Regions from separate parts of the Streptomyces sp. NPDC048473 genome, predicted to be linked through region 3. Evidence: predicted binding sites of a transcription regulator. Region 3 holds the regulator's gene; each other region holds the start of a gene.
The links. Region 3 encodes HrcA, which represses chaperone genes, less so after heat shock. Its sites were predicted from a motif close to TTNGCACTCNGNNNNNCNGAGTGCNAA; they were not measured.
Positions count from the first base shown of each region.

Region 1: groES (co-chaperone GroES) is a predicted target of HrcA. The motif match lies at 6,489-6,515, and genes of this name have one in related genera.
Region 2: groL (chaperonin GroEL) is a predicted target of HrcA. The motif match lies at 3,070-3,096, and genes of this name have one in related genera.

Region 1 covers NZ_JBICXE010000002.1:297,122-306,498, forward strand. Annotated here, with positions in the region: gene ACGFU7_RS04625 (ABC transporter substrate-binding protein) at 1-1,205, shown strand, start outside; gene ACGFU7_RS04630 (carbohydrate ABC transporter permease) at 1,205-2,098, shown strand; gene ACGFU7_RS04635 (carbohydrate ABC transporter permease) at 2,095-2,949, shown strand; gene ACGFU7_RS04640 (hydroxyacid dehydrogenase) at 2,985-4,013, shown strand; gene groL (chaperonin GroEL) at 4,306-5,928, opposite strand; gene groES (co-chaperone GroES) at 6,028-6,336, opposite strand; gene ACGFU7_RS04655 (DUF6234 family protein) at 6,664-7,146, shown strand; gene ACGFU7_RS04660 (polysaccharide deacetylase family protein) at 7,373-8,398, opposite strand; gene ACGFU7_RS04665 (methyltransferase domain-containing protein) at 8,481-9,377, shown strand, end outside.
Region 2 covers NZ_JBICXE010000015.1:162,338-171,714, reverse strand. Annotated here, with positions in the region: gene ACGFU7_RS24245 (hypothetical protein) at 1-1,144, shown strand, start outside; gene groL (chaperonin GroEL) at 1,285-2,907, opposite strand; gene ACGFU7_RS24235 (cold-shock protein) at 3,252-3,458, opposite strand; gene ACGFU7_RS24230 (MoaD/ThiS family protein) at 3,894-4,172, opposite strand; gene thrC (threonine synthase) at 4,202-5,512, opposite strand; SAM riboswitch class I at 5,531-5,658, opposite strand; gene ACGFU7_RS24220 (glucosyl-3-phosphoglycerate synthase) at 5,812-6,762, shown strand; gene ACGFU7_RS24215 (trehalose-6-phosphate synthase) at 6,817-8,208, shown strand; gene otsB (trehalose-phosphatase) at 8,213-9,091, opposite strand; gene ACGFU7_RS24205 (DUF3263 domain-containing protein) at 9,246-9,377, opposite strand, start outside.
Region 3 covers NZ_JBICXE010000014.1:52,392-61,768, reverse strand. Annotated here, with positions in the region: gene ACGFU7_RS22650 (nitronate monooxygenase) at 1-920, opposite strand, end outside; gene dnaJ (molecular chaperone DnaJ) at 1,044-2,180, opposite strand; gene hrcA (heat-inducible transcriptional repressor HrcA) at 2,181-3,197, opposite strand; gene ACGFU7_RS22635 (MBL fold metallo-hydrolase) at 3,395-4,117, shown strand; gene ACGFU7_RS22630 (DUF3097 domain-containing protein) at 4,143-4,964, shown strand; gene hemW (radical SAM family heme chaperone HemW) at 5,036-6,277, opposite strand; gene ACGFU7_RS22620 (SpoIIE family protein phosphatase) at 6,363-8,291, opposite strand; gene ACGFU7_RS22615 (AMP-dependent synthetase/ligase) at 8,498-9,377, opposite strand, start outside.

The DNA.
Region 1 (9,377 bases), on a different contig from region 3:
TCAGCGTCACCTTCTGGGGCTGGACCAAGGGGTCCAAGGAGGTCGTTGACGCGTTCAACGCCTCGCACAAGAACATCAAGGTGGTGTACGAGGAGATCCCGTCCGGCAACGCGGGCGGCTACGCCAAGATCTCCAACGCGGTGAAGGCGGGCAACGCCCCCGACCTGGTCTCCATCGAGTACCCGCAGCTTCCGGAGTACGTCAGTCAGGGCGCGCTCCAGGACATCGGCCAGTACTTCACCGACGACATCAAGAAGAAGCTGCTGCCGCAGGCGGTCGAGCTGACGACGCTCGGCGGCAAGAACTGGGCCGTTCCGTTCGACGCCTCGCCACAGGCCTTCTACTACCGCAAGGATCTGTTCGAGAAGTACGGCGTCGAGGTTCCCCAGACCTGGGACGACTTCCGCAAGGCCGCCGAGAAGGTCAAGAAGGCCGACAAGAAGGCCCGTATCGGCACCTTCTTCCCCGACGACCCGACCACGTTCCAGGCGATGGCCTGGCAGGCCGGCGCCCAGTGGTACAAGCCCGAGGGCGACACCTGGAAGGTCAGCACGGCCGACGCGGCCACCAGCAAGGTCGCCGACTACTGGCAGGGCCTGCTCGACGACGACCTGATCCGCGCCAACGCCTCGTTCAGCCCCGAGTGGACCAACTCCCTCAAGAACGGCGGCACCGTCGGCTACCTCGGCGCCGCCTGGGGCGCGGGCGTCCTCAAGGGCACGCTGCCCGAGCAGAGCGGCAAGTGGGCCGTCGCCCCGATGCCCAGCTGGGACGGCAAGCCGGCCAGCGGCATGCTCGGCGGCTCCACCTTCGCGGTGACCAGGACCAGCAAGAAGGCCAAGGCCGCGGTCGAGTTCGCCACCTGGATGTCGACCACCGAGGAAGGCATCAAGGCCCGCATCGAGTCCGGCACTTCGAGCGCCTTCCCGGCCGCGGCGGCGCTGCGCCCGGTGGCGAAGAAGGCCTTCGACGCGGACTTCTACGGCGGCGAGGACATCTACCAGGTGTTCGAGGACGCCGCGACGTCCATCGGCCCCGACTGGAACTGGGGCCCGACGACCGGCACGACGAACACCACCATCAAGGACCAGTTCGGCAAGGTCGCCAGCGGCGGCACCACCATCAAGGACGCGGTGAAGGCCGGGCACGACGCCACGGTCACCGAGCTGAAGAAGCGCGGCCTGAAGGTCGAGGACGCAGGCTGATGAAGCGCGCCCGGACGACCAGAGCCGCCGCCATCCTGCTGGGGCCCTTCTTCGTACTGTTCACCGTGGCCATGGTGCTGCCGATCGGATACGCGGTCTGGCTCAGCCTGTTCACCGAGAAACAGTCCGGACTGGGCTTCGGCGGCACCGAGACCGTCTTCAGCGGACTCGACAACTACACGGCGGCCCTGGGCGACCGGGCGTTCCGCGAGGGCTTCGGCGTACTCCTCGGATACTGCCTGTTCTACATTCCGCTGCTGCTCGTCGGGGCCCTCGCCCTCGCCCTGCTGCTGGACTCCACGCTGGCCCGCGCCCGCCGGTTCTTCCAGCTCGCGCTCTTCCTGCCGCACGCCGTGCCCGGCATCATCGCCGCGCTGATCTGGGTCTACCTCTACACACCCCAGCTCAGCCCGGTGGTCAGCGCCATGGAGTCCGGCGGAATCGGCTTCGACTTCTTTTCGCCCGAGGGCGCCCTCCCCTCCATCGTCAACATCGCCCTGTGGGAGTGGCTCGGCTACAACATGGTGATCTTCTACGCCGCGTTGCAGGCCATCGACCGCTCCGTACTCGAAGCGGCCACCGTCGACGGGGCCGGTGCCTGGCGCGTCGCACTCAGCATCAAGGTCCCGCTGATCCGCGCCTCGGTCGTGATGGTCGCGCTGTTCACGGTCATCGGCTCCCTCCAGCTGTTCACCGAGCCGCTGATCCTCAACAAGGGGACCGGTTCCGCCGTTTCCTCCACCTGGACGCCGAACATGTACGCGTACACCGCGGCCTTCGAACGCAACGACTACGGTCTCGCCGCGGCCGCCTCCATCCTGCTGGCGCTCACGGCCGCGCTGCTGTCCTTCGTCGTCACCCGCTTCACCGGCCGGAAGGGCAAGAAAGCATGAACTCCCCCGCCTCCCGCGGCCGCTGGATGTCGAAGACCGCGGTCAACGGCTTCCTTCTGCTCGCCGTCGTCTACATGCTCTTCCCCCTCGTCTGGCTGGTCACGGCCGCCACGAAGGACACCGGCGGGCTGCTCGCGGGCAACGCGTTCTCCTTCGAGGGCTTCAACCTCGGCGAGAATCTGTCGAACCTGGCCTCCTACGGCGACGGCATCTACTTCCGCTGGTATCTCAACAGCCTCTTCTACGCGGGCGGCGGGGCGATCGTCTGCTCACTGATCTGTGTCGCCGCGGGGTACGCCTTCGACAAGTACGAATTCCGGGGCAAGGAGAAGCTGTTCGCCCTTGTGCTGATGGGCGTGCTCGTCCCCACCACGGCGCTCGCCCTGCCGATGTATCTCCTGGCCTCCAAGACCGGCCTGGTCAACACCTACTGGTCCGTACTGATCCCGGTGCTCGTCAACCCGTTCGGCGTGTATCTCGCCCGGGTGTTCAGCACCGGCTACATACCGGACGAGGCCCTTGAGGCCGCCCGTATCGACGGGGCCGGCGAGCTGCGCGTCTTCTGGTCCATCGGGCTGCGCATGGTCATGCCGGGCTTCGTGACCGTCTTCCTCTTCCAGTTCACCGCGATCTGGAACAACTTCTTCCTCCCCCTCGTGATGCTCTCGGACCGCAAGCTCTTCCCGCTGAGCCTCGGTCTGTACTCCTGGAACACCAACACCCACGGCGAGCCGAGCTTCTATCCGCTCGTCGTCACCGGCTCTCTCCTCGCCGTCATCCCCCTCATCGTCGCCTTCGTCTCGCTGCAGCGGCACTGGAAGGCCGGTCTGACCGCCGGCAGCGTCAAGTGACTCTCACGCGAGCCCTGAGGAGTACGAGTTCCACCATGCCCCACGCCACTGACAACCGGCCGACGGCCCTGCTCGCGATGGGCCCCGGCATCGCCGGACGCCTCCTCGCCGACCGCCACCGCACCCGGCTGGCGGCCCTCACCCGTACCGACCCGCACCTCGTCGCCCACGACCTGGCCGACCCGACGCCCGAGGTGGCCGCCGCGCTCGCCGATGCCGAGGTGCTGTTCACCTGCTGGGGTGCGACGCCGCTCACCACCGAGGTACTGGCGGCCGCGCCCCGGCTGCGGGCCGTGGTGCACGCGGCCGGTTCCGTGAAGCACCACATCACGGACGCCTGCTGGGAGCGCGGGATCGCCGTCACCTCGGCGGCCGGGGCCAACGCGCTGCCCGTCGCCGAATTCACGCTCGCCGCGATCCTCTTCGCGGGCAAGCGCATCCTGCACTCCGCGGATCGCTATCGCGCCCTGCGCGCCGACAACGACTGGCTCGCGGAGCTCGACGGCTCCGGCAACTACCACCGTACGGTCGGCATCGTCGGCGCCTCCCGCATCGGCCGGCGCGTGATCGAACTGCTGCGCCCCTTCGATCTGGACGTCCTGCTGTACGACCCGTACGTGGACGGCCCGGAGGCGGCGCGGCTCGGTGTACGGCTCACCTCGCTCGACGAGCTGTGTGCGAGCAGCTCGGTCGTCTCGGTGCACGCGCCGCAGCTCCCGGAGACGCACCACATGATCGGCGCGGCGCAGCTGTCGGCCATGGCGACCGGGGCGACGCTGATCAACACGGCGCGGGGATCGCTGATCGACGAGGAGGCGCTGCTGCCCGAGCTGACAGCCGGGCGGCTGCACGCGGTGCTGGATGTGACGGAGCCCGAACTTCCGCCTGCGCACTCGCCGTTGTACGACCTGCCGAATGTGCTGCTCACTCCGCATGTCGCGGGTTCGCTGGGCGATGAGCTGCACCGGATGGCCGATGAGGCGCTGGACGAGTTGGAGCGGTACGCGGCCGGCCTGCCGTTCGCGGATCCGGTCCGGGCGGGGATACTGCCGCGCTCGGCGTGACGGGGGGCTTTGTCCCCTGCCCGCCTCTTCCCGGCAGTATCGATATGCGGCTCCGCCGTGTGGGGGGCTCCGCCGCGGACCCCGGTCCTCAAACGCCGGACGGGATGAAGGATGTCCTCAATCGCCGGGCGGGCTGATTTGCACCCCTGGACTTCCGGCGATTGAGCAGCGGGCGTTCGGGGGCGGGGCCCGGGGCCCCCGGCCACGGGCGGGGCTCGGTCCAGCCGCACATGCCGAGGCCCGGTACCCCGCGACGGGGTACCGGGCCTCAGTGGCTGGGCGGAGCTACACGCTAGTGGGAGTGGCCGTGACCGTGACCGGCCTCCGGCTCTTCCTCGGCCGGCTTCTCGACGACCAGCGTCTCGGTCGTGAGCAGCAGCGACGCGATGGACGCGGCGTTCTCCAGCGCGGAGCGGGTGACCTTGACCGGGTCGATGACGCCGGCCTTCACCAGGTCGCCGTACTCGCCGGTCGCGGCGTTGAAGCCCTGGCCCTTGTCGAGCTCGGAGACCTTCGAGGTGATGACGTAACCCTCGAGGCCGGCGTTCTCGGCGATCCAGCGCAGCGGCTCGACGGCAGCGCGGCGCACGACCGCGACACCGGTGGCCTCGTCGCCGGTCTTGCCGAGGTTGCCGTCGAGGACCTTGACGGCGTGGACCAGAGCGGAGCCACCACCGGAGACGATGCCCTCCTCGACCGCGGCGCGGGTCGCGGAGATGGCGTCCTCCAGACGGTGCTTCTTCTCCTTGAGCTCCACCTCGGTGGCGGCACCGACACGGATCACGCACACGCCGCCGGCCAGCTTCGCGAGGCGCTCCTGGAGCTTCTCGCGGTCCCAGTCGGAGTCCGTGGCGTCGATCTCGGCCTTGATCTGGTTGACCCGGCCCTTGACGTCGCCGGGCTCGCCGCCGCCGTCCACGATCGTCGTGTCGTCCTTGGAGACGGTGACGCGACGGGCGGAGCCCAGCACGTCCAGACCGGCCTGGTCGAGCTTGAGGCCGACCTCCTCGGCGATGACGGTCGCACCGGTGAGGGTGGCGATGTCGCCGAGCATGGCCTTGCGGCGGTCACCGAAGCCCGGGGCCTTCACCGCGACGGCGTTGAAGGTGCCACGGATCTTGTTGACGACCAGGGTCGACAGGGCCTCGCCCTCGACGTCCTCGGCGATGATCAGCAGCGGCTTGGAGCCACCGGCCTGGATGACCTTCTCCAGCAGCGGGAGCAGCTCCTGGATCGAGCCGATCTTGCCCTGGTGGATCAGGATGTACGGGTCGTCGAGGACGGCCTCCATACGCTCCTGGTCGGTCACCATGTACGGGGACAGGTAGCCCTTGTCGAAGGCCATGCCCTCGGTGAAGTCGAGGTCCAGACCGAAGGTGTTGGACTCCTCGACGGTGATGACACCGTCCTTGCCGACCTTGTCCATCGCGTCCGCGATGAGCTCGCCGACCTGGCTGTCCTGCGCGGAGAGCGCGGCCACGGCGGCGATGTCGGACTTGTCGTCGATCGGGCGGGCGGTCGCGAGGAGCTCCTCGGACACGGCCTTGACCGCGGCGTCGATGCCCTTCTTCAGGGCGGCCGGGGAAGCACCCGCGGCGACGTTGCGCAGACCCTCGCGGACGAGCGCCTGGGCCAGCACGGTGGCGGTGGTCGTACCGTCACCTGCTACGTCGTTGGTCTTGGTCGCCACCTCCTTCACCAGCTGGGCGCCGAGGTTCTCGTACGGGTCGTCGAGCTCGACCTCGCGCGCGATGGTGACACCGTCGTTGGTGATGGTGGGAGCGCCGAACTTCTTGTCGATGACGACGTTGCGGCCCTTGGGGCCGATCGTCACCTTGACCGTGTCGGCAAGCTTGTTGACGCCGCGCTCAAGGGCGCGACGGGCGTCCTCGTCGAACTTCAGAATCTTCGCCATGGCAGCTGAGTTTTCCTCTCAAATGAACTGCGCCCCCGACCACCCGGCTGGTAATTCGCAGGGGGCCAGGGGCGCAGAACAGAAGCAAACGTGGGTGAATTACTTCTCGATGATCGCGAGCACGTCGCGAGCCGAGAGGACGAGGTACTCCTCGCCGTTGTACTTCACCTCGGTGCCGCCGTACTTGCTGTACAGCACGACGTCGCCGGTCTTGACGTCGAGCGGAAGGCGCTCGCCGTTCTCGAAGCGGCCCGGGCCCACGGCCAGGACGACGCCCTCCTGGGGCTTCTCCTTGGCGGTGTCCGGAATGACCAGGCCGGAGGCCGTGGTCTGCTCGGCGTCGAGCGGCTGGACCACAATGCGGTCCTCGAGCGGCTTGATCGCAACCTTGGTGCTGACGGTCGACACGATCCGGTCTCCCCCTTCGGAGATCTCACGGGGTTAAGAGTCTTTGGGTGGCGACCAGGTGGATCCGTCGTCGCGGGTGCCGGACCTGCCAGTCGCACAGTACTGCTGGCACTCTCCAGTGGTGAGTGCCAGCACTGAGACTATGACCGGGATTAGCACTCGGTCAAGCGGAGTGCCAATTCAGCCAGTCGTGGCGTCATGCGGGCCCCCGCTCGCACACGGTGCGACGGGTGCCGATCGCATCCGACAGTCCGGACAACGCAAAGGTCTGGACAACACAGGAACAACGCAGGGACGGACCGCGCCGTTCCGTACGACCGTGGCTTCATGCTCGAACCTCCGTACCAGCCGTCGAACCCGCTCCCGCATCGTCCCTCGGCCGCGCAGGACTCCTCGCGCCCCGTGAACGGCTGCCTCGATGCGCTGCTGGGTCTGCTGCTGGTCGTCCTGGAGGGGCTGATCTGTGTGGGCGTCCTCTATTACCTGATCCTCTCGCGGTGGGACCCCGACGGCCAGGAGACGACGGAGCCGCCGCCGATGGACTGGAGGCCCGTCCTCATCTTCGGCGGGATCGCCGCGGTGATCTGCCTGTTCGCCGTGGTGCTGATCCGCGCGAACCGGCCCTGGGCGGGCGCGATCCAGATCCTGGCCGCGCTCCTGCTGTGCGCGGTGGCGGTACTGATCGGGCACGAGGACTACCGCCGCTCGCACCCGGCGACGGCCTCCGCTCCTTCGTACGATCCCGGCCGGTCCGGCCACCAGTGCCTCAGCGGTGGCGACAACCGCGAGTGCCGGGACTCCGGCAGCTGACGGCAGGCGATGACGACCAGCGACCCCGGCGCCCCGTGATCGCCGCGCGGATGCACCGGCGGATGCGCCTGCGGGCCCGCCGCGGGTGCCGGCCGCGGGTGGGTCACCTTCTGTGCGGCCTTGCGGCTCAGCCGTTCGATCGGGTCCACCGACTGTGCGCACCCGGCGGTGGCGGTCAGGAACGCACCGGCTGTCAGCAGTCCGGCGAGCAGCCGGTGCGCCCTTCTCATACGTAGTCCTCCAGCCGGGCCACGGCGTACCCCTTGTCCGTGATGGTCTTCATGACCGCCCGGACCAGGTCGGCCATGCTGCCGCCCCAGTCCTTCCGGCCCCGGAAGTGCGTGAGGATGATGTCACCGGGGTGCAGGTCCTGGTCCTCCTCGCGCCACTCCATGTGGTCCGGGAACGCCTCCGCGTTCCAGAGCGGCACGGCCTTGATGCCGCAGGACTTCGCGATGCGGAGCGTGTCCACGTTGTAGTTGCCGTACGGCGGGCGGAAGAGGGTGGGCCGCCGCCCGTAATGCTCCGCGATGACGGCCTGCTGGTCGCAGATCTCGCTCTTCTGCTCGCTGTACGAGAGCCCTGGCAGGTAGGGGTGGTTGAGCGTGTGGTTGTTGAGGCCGACGCCGAGGCGCTGCATCTCCAGGAAGTACCCGTAGCTGTTGCTCACCAGGTAGTCGCTGAGGAACGCGCTGTACGGGATGTCCAGCTCGTCCATCATCTGCAGCAGTTCGGGGTCCTTCTCGTCACCGTCGTCCATCGTCAGGAAGACGATCCGGTCCTTGGTCGGGACGGTGGTGAAGACCGGCGGCAGCGAGTCGTCCCCACCCTCGACCTCGAACCCCTCGCGGGTGGTGATGTGCGGTTTCACGGCGGGTGGAGGGGGTGCGATCAGCGGTGGCCTGTCCAGCCCCCATTTCTTGGCGAGGGCCGCCCGTACGGCCGGGCTGAACCTCGCGTTCTCACGGGATCCGGCAGGTGCGCCGCCCTGGCCGGCCCGCTGTCCGGGGCCCGCCCCCTGCCCCAGGCCGCCCGGGGGCCCGGCGGCGGGCCGGGCCCGGTACTCGTCGCCGTCGCCGGACGAGCCGCCGCTTCCGGAGGCGCAGCCGGAGCCGACCGCGGCGACCAGGAGTGCGGCCAGGACCGCGCAGGCCGGCCGATGCCTGCCGGAGCCCCGCCCGCCTCCCGGTTCGGGTGCGCCCGATCCGCTCCGTTTCATGGTTAATTCTTCCTTTTGTCGTACAAGATGCATGGCGTCGCATCCTGCCAGCACGTGCAGGGCGCCTCGGCCCGACACCGCCACAGGGCCCACCGGTCAACCCGGCTGGCTCACAATGGGGCAGGTGAACGCCTTCGCCCCGAACGACCCGTCCGACGCCGACGACCGGTCCGGCACTCCCGACCCGTCCGAAGCCAATGACCCGTCCGACGCCAACGACCCGCTCACCGCTTTCATGGCCCTGCGCACCCCCGAGGGCGCGGCGCTCCTGGACGGGCTGCGGTCGTACGACCCCGCCCAGGAGCTCGCCACCGCCACCCGGCTGCGCCGCACCCACCCGGCCTCCCTGGTCTCGGCGGCGCTGGGGCAGGCACGGCTGCGGCAGCGGGCGGTGGCGAAATTCGGCGCCGAGGACGCGTACCGGATGTTCTTCACGCCGAACGGCGTCGAGCAGGCGACCCGTACGTCGGTGGCCACCCATCGCGCACAGCGGTTCGTGGAGGCGGGCGGGGTGCGGAGCGTCGCCGACCTCTGCTGCGGGATCGGCGGCGACGCGATCGCGCTCGCGCGGGCGGGCATCTCTGTCCTCGCGGTGGACCGCGACCCGCTGACCGCCGAGGTGGCTCGCGCCAACGCCGTCGCGCTCGGCCTGGACGGTCTGATCGAGGTGCGGTGCGCCGATGTCACCGACATCGACACCTCGCCGTACGACGCGGTCTTCGTCGACCCGGCGCGGCGCGGCGGCAGGGGCAGGATCTTCGACCCCGAGGCGTACTCACCGCCGCTCTCCTGGGCGACCGGCGCCGCGCTCAAGGCCCCCCGCGCCGCGCTGAAGATCGCCCCCGGCATCCCGCACGAGGCGATTCCGGCGCAGGCGGAGGCCGAGTGGATCTCGGACGGCGGCGATGTGAAGGAGGCGGTGCTCTGGTTCGGCGAGGGCTTCGCGGCCGGTTCCTACCGCGCCACCGTGCTTCCGGCCCGCGCCACCCTGTGGTCCGGCGCGCCGCTGCCC
Region 2 (9,377 bases), on a different contig from region 3:
CGCCCTCCCGCTGCCGCCCAGCACCGTGTGGGACCTGCCGGGCGGCACCGCCTGGGTGTATTTCGCCGAGGGGCACTCGGGTCTCGTACGGCCCGTGATCTTCGCCGACGGCTTCAACACGGGGCCGAGCAGCCTGGACTTCTCCTGGGAGATCATGGAGTTCGGCGACTACGCGCTCATCAGCGAACTGCGCCGCCGGGGACACGACGTCATCATTCTCGGCTTCCATGAGCGCAGTGCATCGATTCTGGACAACTCCAAGACCGCGCAGGCCGCGATCCAGCACGCCATCGCGGAGCGGCAGGGCCACGCGCCGCTGGCCGTCGGCGGGTTCAGCATGGGCGGGCTCGTCACCCGGCACGCGCTGGCCAAGATGGAGAGCCAGAGCATCGACCATCAGACCGCTCTGTACTTCTCGTACGACAGCCCGCACCGGGGCGCCTGGATCCCGATCGCGCTGCAGGCGTTCGCGCACTACATCAAGGATCTCGACAGCCGGTTCTCCGACCAGATCAACAGCCCGGCCGCCCGTCAGCTGCTGTGGCGGCACATCGGGAAGTGGGACGGGACGCCGGGCCGGAGCGACGAGCGTGCCGCGTTCCTCGCGGAGATGGAGGCCATCGGCGAATGGCCGCGCCGGCCGCGGCTGGTCGGTGTCGCCAACGGCACGGCCGACGGCGTCGGCACCGATGTGCAGGCCGGCGAACTGGCCCTGGAGGGCAAGGGTCTGTCGGTCGCGGGCACCAAGCTCTACACCCAGTCCCCGGGCGACAACGAACTCGTCGCGAAGCTGCGGGTGGTGACGCTGAAGACCAACGAGGTGCGTACGTCCGGACTCCCGTCGATCGACGGCGCACCCGGCGGCTCGCTGGAAGGGTTCGGCATCCTCGCCGACGGGTTCAACGCCCTCAACCCCATCCTCGGGTTCAAGACCGACGCACGTATCCGCTCGCACTGCTTCGTCCCGGCCGTCAGCGCGGTCGACGTCGGTGATCTGGACACGGACGAGGAGCTGTACAAGGACATCTCCGCGCTCCCGCCGGGTGCCAGTGGGCTCGACGAGTTCAAGCTCGCGTCCCAGAACGAGGGCCACACCCTCGTGACCGAGGAACTCTGCACCTGGCTCCTCGACCGGCTCCCGTAGGGCGGGACAGCGCGCGCCCACGGTGCTCCGGCGGGCATCGTGGGCGCAGCCCGTCCCGCAGAGAACGACATCGGCCCCCGGGGACGAATCCCCGGGGGCCGATGCGGCAAAGCTGTACAGGAACTACCGATCCGTCAGGATCAGAAGTCCATGTCACCGCCCGGCATGCCGCCCGGAGCGGCCGCAGAGGCCTTCTCCGGCTTGTCGGCGATGACGGCCTCGGTGGTCAGGAACAGCGCGGCGATGGACGCGGCGTTCTGCAGGGCGGAGCGCGTGACCTTCGCCGGGTCGAGAATGCCCTCGGCGATCATGTCGACGTACTCGCCGGTCGCGGCGTTCAGACCGTGACCGATCGGCAGGTTGCGCACCTTCTCGACGACGACTCCGCCCTCAAGACCACCGTTGACGGCGATCTGCTTGAGCGGGGCCTCCAGCGCCAGCTTGACGGCGTTGGCGCCGGTCGCCTCGTCACCCGAGAGCTCCAGCTTCTCGAAGACGGCCGAGGCCTGGAGCAGAGCCACGCCACCACCGGCGACGATGCCCTCCTCAACGGCGGCCTTGGCGTTGCGCACCGCGTCCTCGATGCGGTGCTTGCGCTCCTTGAGCTCGACCTCGGTCGCGGCACCGGCCTTGATGACGGCCACGCCGCCGGCCAGCTTCGCGAGGCGCTCCTGGAGCTTCTCGCGGTCGTAGTCCGAGTCGGAGTTCTCGATCTCGGCACGGATCTGGTTGACGCGACCCTGAACCTGGTCGCTGTCACCGGCACCGTCGACGATCGTGGTCTCGTCCTTGGTGATGACGACCTTGCGGGCGCGGCCGAGCAGGTCGAGACCGGCGTTCTCCAGCTTGAGGCCGACCTCCTCGGAGATGACGGTGCCACCGGTGAGGATGGCGATGTCGCCGAGCATGGCCTTGCGGCGGTCACCGAAGCCCGGGGCCTTGACGGCGACGGACTTGAAGGTGCCACGGATCTTGTTGACGACCAGGGTCGACAGGGCCTCGCCCTCGACGTCCTCGGCGATGATCAGCAGCGGCTTGCCGGACTGCATGACCTTCTCCAGCAGCGGAAGGAGGTCCTTCACGTTGCTGACCTTGGAGTTCACGATCAGGATGTACGGGTCGTCGAGAGACGACTCCATGCGCTCCATGTCGGTGGCGAAGTACGCCGAGATGTAGCCCTTGTCGAAGCGCATACCCTCGGTGAGCTCCAGCTCCAGACCGAAGGTCTGGGACTCCTCGACGGTGATGACGCCTTCCTTGCCGACCTTGTCCATGGCCTCGGCGATGAGCTCGCCGATCTGGGTGTCGGCGGCGGAGATGGAGGCGGTCGAAGCGATCTGCTCCTTGGTCTCCACGTCCTTGGCCTGCTCCAGGAGGGCGGCGGAGACGGCCTCGACGGCCTTCTCGATGCCCCGCTTGAGGGCCATCGGGTTGGCACCCGCGGCGACGTTGCGAAGGCCCTCGCGGACGAGAGCCTGAGCGAGAACGGTGGCGGTGGTCGTACCGTCGCCGGCGACGTCGTCCGTCTTCTTGGCGACCTCCTTGACCAGCTCCGCACCGATCTTCTCGTACGGGTCCTCCAGCTCGATCTCCTTGGCGATGGAAACACCATCGTTGGTGATCGTGGGGGCGCCCCACTTCTTCTCAAGGACGACGTTGCGGCCCTTGGGGCCAAGGGTGACCTTGACGGCGTCGGCGAGCTGGTTCATGCCGCGCTCGAGACCGCGCCGGGCCTCCTCGTCGAACGCGATGATCTTGGCCATGTGAAGTGGTCCTCCCGGACAGGGGTGGATTTCTCCGGACCGAGTGGCGCCCGCGACGGACGGCCTGCCTGACCGGTGGTTCCTTGCCCCACCGGACCTGCGGGCCTCACCGGCCCGGTCCAAGTTCTGTCACTCTCACCTGGAGAGTGCTAACGCCAATGATTAGCACTCGCCCCCGGAGAGTGCAAGCGTCCCCCTCGGGATGTGGACAAGGGATGCGGGCAACGACAGCCACTCGCGGGTGGCTGCGGACACGCACGCGGACGCGGACGCACGGAGGGCCCGTACCCCAGGGGTACGGGCCCTCCGTGCGTGAGTAGTGTCGTTGGCCGACCGCGCCGAGCTCAGCCGACGGCGAGCTTGACCATGTCCGCCTGCGGCCCCTTCTGGCCCTGCGAGATCTCGAATTCAACTCGCTGACCCTCTTCGAGGGTGCGGTATCCGTCCATCTGGATCGCGCTGTAGTGGACGAAAACATCCGCACCACCGTCGACCGCGATGAAGCCGTACCCCTTCTCCGCGTTGAACCACTTGACGGTGCCCTGAGCCATGCCTAACTCCCCTATTACTGGCCCTTGCACAGGACCGCACTTCGCGGGCCCGGGTCAGAACTCACCCTCCGACAGGAGAGGGTGCGTGCGCCGGAACGCGTCGACCGCGGCCGAATGTATCTGCCCAACTGCCGTCTGCAACAGGTCAATCGGACGAGAATTCTGGGCAGCACCGAACGCCCGAATAGGGGGAATTCATGAGATTCCTGGGCAAGTCGGGCCAGGCAAAGGCGACTTATGGCGCAAGAAGATCGAACACTTTGGCTGCATCTTGTCGTGGCCGGGCGCATTCTCATATGCGGGCGGCACGGGCAGCTCGGGGGACTTCCCTCACTCTACCGCGTTCAACCATGCAGAATTGCCCCCTCCGCTTCTCTCGCGGAGGGGGCAATTCCGATAAAGCCGTGAAGTCGTCCGGGGAAACCGGACAGGGGGTCAGCAGCCGCCCGCGACCGCCGGAATGATCGAGATGCCCGCGCCGTCCGGCGTCGCCGCCTCCAGGCCGCCCTCGAAGCGCACGTCGTCGTCGTTGACGTACACGTTCACGAAGCGGCGCAGCTTGCCCTGGTCGTCCAGGACGCGGGCGGCGATGCCCGGGTGGTTCTGCTCCAGGGACTCGATGACCTGGGAGAGGGTCGACCCCTCGGCCGGGACCTCGGCCTGGCCGCCCGTGTAGGTGCGGAGGATGGTGGGGATGCGGACCTTGACGCTCATGGTGGGTGCCTTTCTTCGGTCTCGGGTGGTCAGCTGGTGGCGAGGCCGGCGGCGCGGAACGCGTCCAGGCTCGGGCGGATCGTCGCGGTCGCCTGCGACGTGGCGGCCACCGCGTCCAGGGTCTTGAGGCCGTCACCCGTGTTGAGGACGACGGTGGTCAGCGCCGGGTCGAGCAGACCGGCCTCGATGAGCTTCTTCGTCACGCCGACCGTCACCCCGCCCGCCGTCTCCGCGAAGATGCCCTCGGTGCGCGCCAGCAGCTTGATCGCGTCGACGACCTGCTCGTCGTTGACGTCCTCGACCGCGCCGCCGGTGCGGCGGGCGATGTCCAGGACATACGGGCCGTCGGCCGGGTTGCCGATCGCCAGGGACTTGGCGATCGTGTTCGGCTTCTGGGGCCGTACGACGTCGTGACCGGCCTTGAAGGCGGTGGAGACCGGGGAGCAGCCCTCGGCCTGGGCGCCGAAGATCTTGTACGGCTTGTCCTCGACGAGACCGAGCTTGATCAGCTCCTGCAGACCCTTGTCGATCTTCGTGAGCTGCGAGCCGGACGCGATCGGGATGACGATCTGGTCGGGCAGCTGCCAGCCGAGCTGCTCGCAGATCTCGTACGCCAGGGTCTTGGAGCCCTCGCCGTAGTACGGGCGCAGGTTGACGTTGACGAAGCCCCAGCCCTCGCCGAGCGGGTCACCGATGAGCTCCGAGCAGAAGCGGTTGACGTCGTCGTAGTTGCCCTCGATGCCGACCAGCTCACCGCCGTACACCGCGGCCATGACGACCTTGCCCTGCTCCAGGTCGTGCGGGATGAACACGCAGGAACGGAGACCGGCGCGGGCGGCGGCGGCGCCCACCGCACCGGCGAGGTTGCCGGTGGAGGAGCAGGAGAGGGTGGTGAAGCCGAAGGCGCGGGCGGCCTCGACGGCGATGGCGACGACGCGGTCCTTGAAGGAGTGCGTCGGGTTGCCGGAGTCGTCCTTGACGTACAGGCCGCCGGTGATGCCCAGCTCGCGGGCGAGGTTGTCGGCCTTGACCAGCTTGGTGAAGCCGGGGTTGATGTTGGGCTTGTCCGCGACATCGGCGGGGACCGGCAGCAGCGGCGCGTAACGCCAGATGTTGTTGGGTCCGGCCTCGATGCGCTTCTTCAGCTCGTCGGGGGTGCCGCTCGGCAGGTCGTACGCCACTTCGAGCGGCCCGAAACAGGACGCGCAGGCGAAAATGGGACCGAGCTCGAAACGCTCGCCGCACTCGCGGCAGGAAAGCGCCGCGGCGGGACCGAGATCAACAGCTTCGGCAGCTTCGGCGGAAGAATTGGTGCTTACTGCAACAGTCTGCACGGCCATGATGGCGGAGGCCCTTTCTCCTCATCTTCCTTGCGACGCATTTCGCCACAAGACGGAATTGGCACCTTCCCCACCGTGACCTCGCGGTCGGCGGGAGGGTTGCCGGGACTTCAACGGGCCGTTCCCTCAGTCCCTCTGGATGAGCGCTGTGGCACTGGATCATCGATCCAGGCATTTATTGGCGGACGGACCCCGACATGCGATGGCCATCCGCGTTGTTCAAGACTGTAACCGAAGCACCGGACAGTTGAGATAGTCGTCCGAACCGCGAGATGGATCACATACAGGGAGTATCGACCGTGCTGGAAGAGGCCGAACGCTGGCTGGCCAGGCGTTCCTGGTCGGCAGCCGACCGCCCGCTGGACCGGCTCATCGCCGCCAAGGCCCGCGACCCGCGTCGCGGAAGCGTGAGCGTCGTACTGCCTGCGCTGAACGAGGAGGCGACGGTCGGCGAGATCGTCGCGACGATCCGGCGCGAGCTGATGGAGAAGGTCCGGCTGGTCGACGAACTCGTGGTGATCGATTCCGGTTCCACGGACGCCACCGCGAAGGTGGCCCGGGAGGCCGGCGCCCGGGTGGTGCACCGGGACGAGATACTCCCCCGGATACCCGCCGTGCCCGGCAAGGGCGAGGTGCTGTGGCGGTCGCTCCTGGTGACCGGCGGTGACATCGTCTGCTTCATCGACGCCGATCTGAAGGACTTCTCGGCGGACTTCGTCTCCGGCATCGTCGGCCCGCTGCTGACCGACCCGGACGTGCAGTTCGTGAAGGCGATGTACGACCGCCCCTTCGGTGACACCGCAGGTCAGGGCGGTCGTGTCACCGAACTGGTGGCCCGTCCGCTGCTCAATCTGCACTGGCCGCAGCTGGCCGGTTTCGTCCAGCCGCTGGGCGGGGAGTACGCCGTACGCCGCTCCCTCCTCGAACGGCTGCCCTTCCCCGTCGGCTACGGAGTGGAACTGGGCCTCCTGGTCGACGCGCTGCACACGGTGGGTCTGGACGCGCTGGCCCAGGTCGATGTGGGGGTGCGCAAGCACCGCCACCAGGACGGGCAGGCGCTCGGCCGGATGGCGGCGGCGATCTACCGGACCGCTCAACTCCGTCTGTCCCGCGGTCATTTGGTGCGGCCTTCGCTCACCCAGTTCGAGCGCGGCGAGGACGGCTTCGTACCGCGTACCCATGCGGTGGACACCGAGGAGCGGCCCCCGATGCGCGAGATCGAGGAGTACGTTTCGCGCCGCGCGGCCTGACGCGGCCTGACTTCGCACGTTTGGGTGGTTCGTGATCGGGCTAGATTCCGCAACATGGTCTCCGAGCACGAAGCCCAGCCCGCTGCCCAGGTCCTCGTTGCGTCCAACCGCGGCCCGGTGTCGTACACCCTCGCCACGGACGGATCGCTCGACGCGAAGCGGGGCGGCGGCGGGCTCGTCTCCGGGCTGAGCGCCGTCAAGGACAAGCTGTGGGTGTGCGCCGCGCTCGGTGACGGGGACCGGGAGGCGGTCCGGCGCGGGGTCGGTGAGCAGGGCGTACGGATGCTCGACATCGACGCGGCCGTCCACGCGGACGCGTACAACGGCATCGCGAATTCGGTGCTCTGGTTCGTCCACCACATGCTGTACCAGACGCCGCTGGAACCGGTCTTCGACGCGGAGTTCCGGCGGCAGTGGGCGTCCTTCGAAACGTACAACCGGGCCTTCGCCGAGGCGCTCGCCGAGGAGGCGGGCCGGGGTGCGGCGGTGCTGGTGCAGGACTACCACCTGGCGCTGGTGCCCGGCATGCTCCGCGAGCTCCGCCCCGACCTGCGGATCGGCCACTTCTCGCACACCCCGTGGGCGCCCGTCGACTACTTCCGCCTGCTCCCCGACGACATCGCCGAGCAGCTGCTGCACGGCATCCTGGGCGCGGACCGGGCGGCCTTCCTGACCCGGCGCTGGGCGGACGCCTTCATCGGCTGCTGTACGGAGATCCTGGGCGGCACCGGGCGGACCAGGATCGGGGTGCACGGGCTCGGCGCGGACGCGGACTTCCTGCGCGGGCGCGCGCACGAGGCGGACGTGGACGAGCGGATGGCGGCGCTTCGGGAGCAGGTCGGCCCCGGGCGGAGGACGATCGTACGAGTGGACCGAACGGAACTGTCAAAGAACATCGTGCGCGGCCTGCTCGCCTACCGCGCGCTCCTCGACGAGCGGCCGGAATGGCGCGAGCGCGTCGTCCATGTCGCCTTCGCGTACCCGTCGCGGCAGGACCTGGCGGTGTACCGCGACTACACGGCGGAGGTGCAGCGGGTCGCCGACGAGATCAACGCCGTGTACGGCACGACGGGCTGGACGCCGGTCGTGCTCCACGTCAAGGACGACTTCGCCCGCTCGCTCGCCGCGTACCGGCTGGCGGACGTGGCGCTCGTCAACCCGATCCGCGACGGCATGAACCTGGTCGCCAAGGAGGTCCCGGTCGTCTCCGACCACGGCTGCGCGCTGGTGCTGTCGCGGGAGGCGGGGGCGTACGAGGAGCTGGGCAGCGACGCGGTCGTGGTGAACCCGTACGACGTGTCCGCGACGGCGGCGGCGCTGCACGAGGCGCTCATGATGGCGGACGACGAACGGGCCGCGCGCACGGAGCGGCTGGCCGCGGCGGCGGTGGCGCTGCCGCCGCAGCAGTGGTTCCTGGACCAGCTGGACGCGCTGCGGCGGGAGTGAGGCGTCAGATCCGTTCGGCCAGGGCTGCCAGGAAGGCGACGACGGCTCCCGGGCCGGTCAGCAGCAGATCGGCCCGCTCGGCCAGTTCGGGCACTTCCGCGCTGCCGCTGCAGACCAGCAGGCCGGGGATGCCGTCGGGGCCCCCGGCGCGGAGCTTCTCCACGGCGGCGTACGCGGCGAGGTCGCCCAGGTCGTCACCCGCGTACAGGACGGACTCGGCGTCCGTCTCCCGTACGTACTGGGCGAGCGCCACACCCTTGTCCATGCCCGGCGGGCGCAGCTCCAGGACCAGGCGGCCCGGTTCGACGATCAGCCCGTGCCGGGCGGCGAGCTCGCCGAGGGGGCCGCGCAGGGCCTCGAACGCGGCCTGAGGGTCGGCGGCGCGGCGGGTGTGGACGGCGAGCGCCTGGCCCTTCTCCTCTATCCAGGTGCCGTGCCACGAATCGAACCGGTCGAGCACGCCCGGGAGTTCGGCGCGGACCGCGGCGACGCCGGGGTGCGGGGCGGGGGTGTGGACCGTGCCGGACACGGCATCCCAGCGTTCGGCGCCGTAGTGGCCGAGGACGACGAGGTGGTCGAGCCCCGGCACCCCGGCGAAGCCCCCGTACCGGACCGCGACGCCGGCCGGGCGGCCGGTGATCACCGCGATGGAGGCCACTTTCGGGGCGAGCGCGACGAGCGCGTCGACGGCGCAGGGGTGGGCGCGGGCCTGTTCCGGGTCCGGGACGATGTCGGCGAGCGTCCCGTCGAAATCGAGCGCGATGACCGCACGGTCCGGGCGCGCGAGGATCGCGGCGAGAGCTTCTCGGCCGGATGGGGTGGTGGGGATCGGGAGCTCGGACGGGGTTTCGCTCGGCGCGGGTGCTTCCGGGTTGCTGCCCATGAGGGGAGCCTATAGCGGGGTGCGGGGGTTGGGGGCGCCTGCGGCGGGCCTGTTCCCCTACCCGCCCCTTCCCGAACCCGGGGTTCCACCCCGTCGGACCCCGCGCCTCAAACGCCGGCGAGGCCGAAATTCACGCCGCACCCGGGAACGCCCCTCAGCGGCGCCCCCGTCTCGCGTCGCGTACCCGGCGCAGGCGGTTCACCGTCACCGGGTCCTCCTCCAGCGCGCGCCGGTCGTCGAGGAGCGCGTTCAGCAGCTGGTAGTAGCGCGTGGGCGAGATGCCGAG
Region 3 (9,377 bases):
TTGCGCAGCCCGGCCGTCAGATAGTGGACCTGCGGGTAGGCGGCGGGGGCGTACGGACCGTGCTCGCGCATGAAGCGGTTGACCAGGCCGCGAGCCGGGCGGCCGGAGAACGCCCGAGTCAGGGCGGTCCGTACGAACAGCGGGTTGGTCAGTGCCTGCTTGTGCAGCAGATTCGCCCCGGACTCGGGGCAGATGAGGAACGCCGTGCCGAGCTGCGCCGCCTGGGCACCCGCGGCGAGCACCGCGGCAATCTGCGCCCCGCGCATCAGCCCGCCCGCGGCGATGACCGGCACCTGAACGGTCTCGCGGACCTGGGACACCAGGGAGAGCAGTCCGATCCCGGTGCCGTCGGTCTGCGGGTCGTCGCGGTGGGTGGACTGGTGGCCGCCCGCCTCTATGCCCTGGACACAGACCGCGTCGGCGCCCGCCCACTGCGCGGCCTGGGCCTCCTCGGGCGTGGTGACCGTCACGACGGTGTACGTGCCCACGCCGGCGAACGCGTCGAGGGTGTCGCGGGTCGGGCAGCCGAAGGTGAACGAGACGGCCGGGACCGGGTCGTCCAGGAGGATGGCGAGCTTGGCCTCGTAGCCGTCGTCACCGCCGCTGGAGTCCGGGTCGTCGAGCGGGGTCTCGTACCAGGCGGCCTCACCGGCGAGCTGATGCCGGTACACCTCGACGGCGCTCGGGTCGGCGAGACCCGGCTGCGGCATGAAGAGATTGACGCCGAACGGCTGACCGGTCAGCCCGCGCACCTGTTTGATCTCGTTGTACATGCCGTCCGCCGTCTTGTACCCGGCGGCGAGGAAGCCCAGTCCGCCCGCATCGGCGACGGCCGCGACGAGCTGCGGACAGGACACACCACCCGCCATCGGGGCCTGCACGATCGGATACCGGCAGAGATCGGTCAACACGGATGACATGACCGCATCGTGTCACGTCCTGCGCGCCTCGGCGTGCGCGGCCTGCGGTCCACTTTGTCCCCAAACGCCGGACGGGCTCGGCAGGCGAGCCCGTCCGGCGGCAGGGAACGGTGTACGGGGCCGTCAGCGGCCGTTGAAGGCGTCCTTCAGCCGGGAGAACAGCCCCTGCTGCCCGGGCTGGAACTGGCCGGTGGGCCGCTCCTCACCGCGCAGCTTCGCCAGCTCCCGCAGCACTCGCTCCTGCTCCGGGTCCAGCTTCATCGGGGTCATCACCTCGACGTGCACGATCAGATCGCCGCGCCCGCCGCCCCGCAGATGCGTGATGCCGCGGCCGTGCAGCGGGACCGACTGGCCGGACTGGGTACCGGGCCGGATGTCGACCTCCTCCAGGCCGTCGAGCGTCTCCAGCGGCACCTTGGTGCCGAGCGCGCCCGCCGTCATGGGGATGGTGACCGTGCAGTGCAGATCGTCGCCGCGGCGCTGGAACACCGCGTGCGGCAGCTCGTGGATCTCGACGTACAGATCGCCGGCCGGGCCGCCACCGGGGCCGACCTCGCCCTCGCCCGCGAGCTGGATGCGGGTGCCGTTGTCGACACCGGCGGGGATCTTTACGGTGAGCGTGCGCCTGGACCGGATGCGGCCGTCGCCGGCGCACTCCGGGCACGGGGTCGGCACGACCGTACCGAAGCCCTGGCACTGCGGGCAGGGCCGCGAGGTCATGACCTGGCCCAGGAAGGACCGGGTGACCTGGGAGACCTCGCCGCGGCCGCGGCACATGTCACAGGTCTGGGCGGAGGTGCCGGGTGCGGCGCCCTCGCCGTTGCAGGTCGTACAGACGACGGCCGTGTCGACCTGGATGTCCTTGGTGGTGCCGAACGCGGCCTCGGCGAGATCGATCTCCAGCCGGATCATCGCGTCCTGGCCGCGCCGGGTGCGCGAACGGGGTCCGCGCTGCGACGACGTACCGAAGAACGCGTCCATGATGTCGGAGAAGTTGCCGAAGCCACCCTGTCCGAATCCGCCCGCGCCACCGCCGCCGGAGGCGGACAGCGGGTCACCGCCGAGGTCGTAGACCTGCTTCTTCTGCGGGTCCGACAACACCTCGTAGGCGGCGTTGATCTCCTTGAACCGCTCCTGGGTCTTCGGATCGGGGTTCACATCCGGATGCAGCTCGCGAGCGAGCCGCCGGAATGCCTTCTTGATCTCGTCCTGAGATGCGTCGCGGCGCACGCCGAGTACGGCGTAGTAGTCCGTGGCCATTTACGACTCCGCCAGGATCTGTCCGACGTAACGTGCCACTGCGCGTACCGCTCCCATCGTTCCGGGGTAGTCCATGCGGGTCGGTCCGACCACGCCGAGTTTGGCGACTGCTTCGTCGCCCGAACCGTAGCCGACCGCGACGACGGACGTGGAGTTGAGCCCCTCGTGGGCGTTCTCGTGCCCGATACGTACGGTCATGCCCGAGTCCTTGGCCTCGCCGAGCAGCTTCAGCAGCACGACCTGCTCCTCCAATGCCTCCAGCACCGGCCGGATCATCACAGGGAAGTCGTGCCCGAAGCGGGTGAGGTTGGAGGTGCCGCCGATCATCAGCCGCTCCTCCGTCTCCTCGACGAGGGTTTCGAGCAGGGTGGAGAGCACGGTGGACACGGTTCCCCGGTCCTCGCTCTCGAAGGATTCCGGCAGATCCTGCACCAGCTGCGGGACGTCCGCGAAACGGCGTCCGACGACCCGGCTGTTCAGCCGGGCCCGCAGATCGGCGAGAGAGGTCTCACCGAACGGAGCGGGGCAGTCGATCATGCGCTGTTCGACCCGGCCGGTGTCCGTGATCAGCACGAGCATCAGCCGGGCGGCTGCCAACGACAGCAGCTCCACATGCCGGACCGTCGACCGGGTCAGCGAGGGGTACTGCACGATGGCGACCTGCCGGGTCAGCTGCGCGAGCAGCCGTACGGTGCGGCCCACGACATCGTCGAGGTCGACCGCGCCGTCGAGGAAATTGTGAATGGCCCGACGTTCCGGCGACGAGAGGGGCTTGACGCCCGCGAGCTTGTCGACGAAGAGCCGGTAGCCCTTGTCCGTCGGGATGCGTCCCGCACTGGTGTGGGGCTGGGCGATGAAGCCCTCGTCCTCCAGCACCGCCATGTCGTTGCGGACGGTGGCCGGGGAGACCCCCAGCTTGTGCCGCTCGGTGAGCGCCTTGGAACCCACGGGCTCCTCGGTGCCGACATAGTCCTGGACGATGGCGCGCAGCACTTCGAGTCTGCGTTCGCTGAGCATCGCGCACACCTCCAGCTGTGTTTCCTCGGTGGTTCTCGGGCCGTTCCTGCTTCATTCCCAGGAATCCGCCTGGCACTCTGTCCTCGCGAGTGCCAGCAATCCCCCGGTCAGTGTACGGCGGCCGAGTGGGGGCCTAGCAAGGGCGACCGGCCACGCTACCGCGAGACTGCGCAGGTCGTTGCCGATAGCGTCGCGGTATGGACGCCTCTTGGGAAGAGTTCGGCTGGGAGCGACTCGGTCACGGAGTGGGCCGGCGCCGCCTTCCCGGATGGGATGCGACAGTCGCACTGGTGGTCGGAGCGGATGGAGTGCTGCTCTACGACACCGGATCAACACTGCGCGAGGGTGCGGAAGTGCGGACCCAGGCACAGGCCCTGCTCGGCCGGAGGGTGACGCATATCGCACTCAGCCACCCCCACTTCGACCATGTACTGGGCACCGCCGCGTTCTCCGGCACCCAGGTGTACGGAGCGGTCGGCATGGTCGCGCTGCTGAAGCTCGGGGCGGACGATCTGCACGCCTCTGCGGTACGCCACGGAGTGTCCGAACACGATGCGGCGGAAGCCGCCGATGCGCTGGTGGCGCCGCACCATGAGGTGTGCGGCGAGTGGACGCTCGATCTGGGCGGCGGCCGTCAGGTGCTGCTGGCGGATGTGGGCCCGGCCCACAGCGGCCACGATCTGGCGGTGCTCGTCCCCGGCTCCCCCGCGGTGGTGCTCTGCGGCGACCTCGTCGAGGAGTCCGGCGAACCGCAGGCGGGCCACGACGCCGTCCCGTCCCGCTGGCCGGCCGCGCTGGACCGGCTGCTGGCGCTGGGCGGCGAGGACGCGGTGTACGTTCCGGGGCACGGAGCGGTGGTGGACGCGGCGTTCGTGCGGGACCAGCGCGACCGGCTGGCCATGCTCTTCGGCGTGTCGTGACCTGCTCTCGTCCTATCGTCATTTGATGCGCAGCTACCAGCCGGACCTGACCCCGCCGTGGAAGAAGTCCGCCCCCGTTCCCGAGGTCCCCGCCGAGCCCGATCTGGTCGTGGAGGAGGTCTCCACCGGATTCTGCGGTGCGGTGATCCGCTGCGAGAAGACGGCCCAGGGTCCGACGGTGACCTTGGAGGACCGCTTCGGCAAGCACCGGGTGTTCCCGATGGAACCGCGGGGCTTCCTGCTGGAGGGCCGGGTGGTCACACTCGTACGCCCGTCGGCGGCCGCTCCGGTACGCCCCGCGCGCACGGCCTCGGGTTCGGTCGCGGTCCCCGGGGCGCGGGCCCGGGTCGCACGTGCGGGCCGGATCTATGTGGAGGGCCGCCACGACGCGGAGCTGGTCGAGCGGGTCTGGGGTGACGATCTGCGGATCGAGGGCGTGGTCGTCGAGTATCTGGAGGGCATCGACGACCTCCCGGCCATCGTGCGCGAGTTCTCCCCCGGCCCGGACGCCAGGCTGGGCGTCCTGGTCGACCATCTGGTCCCCGGCTCCAAGGAGTCCCGGATCGCCTCCCAGGTCTCGGACGCGAACGTGCTGGTGGTCGGCCACCCCTACATCGACGTGTGGGAGGCGGTGAAGCCGTCGTCCGTGGGCGTCACCGCCTGGCCGGTGGTCCCGCGCGGCCAGGACTGGAAGACGGGCGTGTGCCGCGCGCTGGGCTGGCCCGAGAACACGGGCGCGGCCTGGCAGCGAATCCTGTCCACGGTGCGCTCGTACCGGGATCTGGAACCGGCACTGCTGGGCTCCGTGGAACACCTGATCGACTTCGTGACGGCGCCACCTCAGTAGCACCTCCGCCGGACCTCCCAGCCCCTCCGGCGCTTGAGGAGCGGGGTCCGGGGCAGAGCCCCGCGTGCCCCTCAGTCCACCAGATCCCGCACCACCGCATCCGCCAGCAACCGCCCCCGCAACGTCAGCACCGCCCGCCCCTCCCCGTACGGCACCCGCTCCAGCAGCCCGTCCTCCACCGCCCGCCCCGCCGCAGCCAGTCCGGCGGGCGCCAGCAGCGACAGCGGACACCCGTCGACCAGCCGCAGCTCCAGCAGAATCCGCTCCACCCGCCGGTCCTCCGCGGAGAGGATCTCCCGCCCGGCCCCCGGCGACCGTCCCTCGGCCAGAGCCTGCGCGTACGCCCCCGGATGCTTCACGTTCCACCAGCGCACCCCGCCGACATGGCTGTGCGCCCCGGGCCCGGCACCCCACCAGTCGGCACCCCGCCAGTACAGCTCGTTGTGCAGGCAGCGGCCCTCGGGCGTGCGGGACCAGTTCGACACCTCGTACCAGGAGAAACCCGCCGCGGCCATCGCCTCGTCCGCGATCAGATACCGGTCCGCGTGGGCATCGTCATCGGTCATCGGGATCTCGCCGCGCCGGATCCGCCGGGCCAGCTGAGTGCCCTCCTCGACGATCAGCGCGTACGCCGACACATGGTCCGGCCCCGCCCCGATCGCCGCGTCCAGCGAGGCCCGCCAGTCGTCGTCGGACTCCCCGGGCGTGCCGTAGATCAGATCGAGGTTCACGTGCTCGAAGCCCGCCTCCCGAGCCTCGGCGACACACGCCTCGGGCCGCCCCGGCGTATGCGTACGGTCCAGGATCTTCAGCACGTGCTGCCGTGCGCTCTGCATCCCGAACGAGATCCGGTTGAAGCCGCCCTCCCGCAGCTCGGCCAGATACGCCGGACCGACGGACTCCGGGTTGGCCTCGGTGGTGATCTCGGCATCGTCCGCGAGCCCGAACTCGTCGCGGATCGCCCCCAGCATCCGTACCAGGTCTCCGGCGGCCAGCAGGGTCGGCGTACCGCCGCCGACGAAGACCGTACGGACCGGACGCGGATCGTCGCCGAGGACCTTGCGGGCCTGGCGGACCTCGCCGATCAGATGGGCGGCGTAGTTGTCCCGGGAGGCCAGCGCACCGCCGGAGCCGCGCAGCTCGGTGGCGGTGTAGGTGTTGAAGTCGCAGTAGCCGCAGCGGGTGGCGCAGTAGGGCACATGCAGGTAGAAGCCGAGCGGCCGGTCGGCGGAGCCTTCCAGGGCATGGCGGGGCAGCGCCCCGTCGTCGGGTACGGGTTCACCATCGGGCAGTACGGAAGGCATACCGCCCATTGTCACTCGCCGCCGGGAACCTCCGAGCCACGCGCGAGATCGCAGACCGCCACCCGTCCCCGGGCGCACCGCCTCACCCGTACCCTCACCCCGCCTGCAGCACCAGCAGCGCCAGATCGTCATCGGGCGGCCGCTCGGCGAATTCGTGCACGGCCCGTTTGATCCGGTCCGCGATCCCGTCCGCCGACAGCCCGGCGCAGTCGGCCAGCGCCCGGGCCAGACCGTCCCCGTCGTCGAACATCAGCGCCCCGGAGCGCCGCTCCGTCACGCCGTCCGTGACACACAGCAGGCTGTCGCCCGGCGCCAGCTCGAAGCTCTGGCTCTCGTACGCGGCGTCGTCGAAGATGCCGAGCAGCATCTGCGGCTCGGCGGCCGGACGCACCTTGCCGTCGGGCCGCAGCAGCAGCGGCAGCGGGTGGCCGGCGCTGGCGAGGGTGCAGCGCACGCCGCCGCCGGGCAGCGGCACGAGTTCCCCGTACAGCAGGGAGAGAAAGCGGGACTGCCCGGTGTCCGCCGTCTGCTGGCCGCCCGCCGCGGCCACCATGAGCGCGGCCGCCTCGGCAGCCTCCATCGCATCGTCGAGGAGCAGCCGGTTGAGCCGGTCCAGCACCTCACCGACGCCGAACCCCTCACGGGCCAGCAACCGCAGCCAGGGCCGTGCGAGGCCGGTGACGACGGCGGCTTCGGGGCCACTGCCCTGCACATCGCCGAGGACGAAGCACCAGCGGTCGCCGGGGCACGGGAAGATGTCGTAGAAGTCACCGCCGACGACCCCGTCGTCGCTGGGTTCGTACACCAGTGAGCTGGTGACGCCGGGTATGTCGGCGACCTTGCTGGGCAGCAGTGCGCGTTGCAGGATGCGGCTGATGGTGGCCTGCCGGGTGTAGGCGCGGGCGGCACCGACGGCGAGGCCGACACGGCGTACGAAGTCCTCGATCAGGGCAGTCACTTCGTCGGGGACGCGTGCCATGCCCTCCCGGCCGAGGAGTACGGCGCCGAGTGTCCGGCCGCCCGATGTGATCCGGTAGGCGAGAGCGGATCCGGCGCGCCCCTCGGATTCCCCGCCGTCCTCCTCGCCCCCGGGCCAGGGCATGGAGACGGGCCCGGTGCCCACCCGCTCGGGCAGCCGGATCGGGTCCTGCTCCAGCACCGTACGCAGCTGCCCGGTCTCGGCCTCGTCCCGGTGCCAGACGCTGGCGAGCCGGGGGACGGCCGCGGGGCCGCCGTTCTCGGGCTCCAGCCAGATCGCGCACCAGTCGGCGAGTCTGGGCACCAGTAACTGCCCGGAGAGCGCCGCGACGATGTCCTCGTCGAGCTGGCCCGCGAGCAGGTCCGAGGCCTCGGCGAGGAACGAGAGCGCGCCACGGCCGGCCCAGTCCGCGTCGTCGCGCAGGGCCCGCCGGGCGCTGGGGGCGAGCAGTTCGGCGGCGCGCAGCCCCTGCTGGAATCCGGGCTCTGCCGACGGTTCGGGGAACGGGTTCCAGTCGTCGACGGGGAGCCGGGCCCAGACGGTCTTGAGGCCGGTGCGGTAGGTGATGCCCCAGCGCTCGGCGAGGGTGCCGACGAGCTGGAGCCCACGACCGTAGTCGGCGGGCTCCTCGGGGCCGGTGGGAGGCGCCTCGCCCTCCGCCGCGTCCGCCGCGCTGCCGGCCTCCGGGCGTTCGCTGCGCACGGCGCGGGCCGGGTGGTGGTCGGAGACCTCCAGCACCAGGGCCGCGGCCTCGTCCTCGGCGGCCTCCTCGAGCCGGCAGAGCAGCTCGACATTGGTCCCGGCGTGCACGACCGCATTGGTGACCAGTTCGCTGACGACGACCGCCGCATCATCGGCCAGACGTTCGCTGAAGCCCACGGCCGCCGGCAGTCCCAGCCCGGTCCACTCGGCGAGCGCTGCCTGGACGAACCGGCGGGCGGCGGAGGGCGCGAGGAGGTTTCCGGGCAGGGACGTACGGGCAACCGGCCGCGCATCCGCATGGCCGAGGGTGATACCGGGACGCTGAACGATGTCCCGCTGCAAGGGAACGGACCCCACGGTGCAGCTCCTGACCTGTTCTCGCTCTGTCTGTCTGTTCTCGTTCTGTTCTCGCTGGGCGCCGCTGACGACACCGACAGAGTGACAGATGGACCATGCTCATAAGCAACGAGTTGCCGAAGTGAGCAGAGAAAGTGAGCGGAGAAGAACGGAAGCAGCCGCACCGTGCGGCCGGTTGGCAGGGACCTGTATTACGCCTCGCGGGTCCCCGCGTACATGTCGTCGATGAGGCCCTTGTACTCACGCTCGACGACCGGCCGCTTCAGCTTGAGACTGGGCGTCAGCTCGCCGTGCTCGATATCGAGATCGCGGGGCAGCAGCCGGAACTTCTTGATGGTCTGCCAGCGCTGCAGCCCCTCGTTGAGCCGCTTCACATAGCCCTCGATGAGCGCAACGGCCTGCGGGGACGCCACCACTTCGGCGTACGGCTTCCCGCCCAGGCCGTTCTCGGCGGCCCAGCCGAGGATGGTCGGCTCGTCGAGTGAGATCAGGGCGGTGCAGAAGTTACGGTCCGCGCCGTGCACCAGGATGTTGGAGACGAACGGGCAGACCGCCTTGAACTGTCCCTCGACCTCCGCCGGGGCGATGTACTTGCCGCCGGACGTCTTGATCAGGTCCTTCTTGCGGTCGGTGATCCGGAGATAGCCGTCCACGGACAGCTCGCCGATGTCGCCGGTGTGGAACCAGCCGTCCGCCTCCAGCACCTCGGCGGTCTTCTCCGGGAGCCCCTGGTAGCCCTGCATCAGGCCGGGGCCGCGCAGCAGGATCTCGCCGTCGTCGGCGATCCGTACCTCGGTGCCGGGAAGCGGCTTGCCGACGGTGCCGGTGCGGTATGCCTCGCCCGGGTTGACGAAGGAGGCGGCACTGGTCTCGGTGAGGCCGTAGCCCTCCAGGATGTGGATGCCGGCGCCCGCGAAGAAGTAGCCGATGTCGGGGGCGAGCGCCGCGGAGCCGGAGACACAGGCGCGCAGCCGGCCGCCGAAGGCCTCGCGGATCTTGGCGAAGACGAGGGCGTCGGCGACCTTGTGCTTGGCACCGAGCGCGAACGGGACGGAGGCCGTGCCGGTGCGC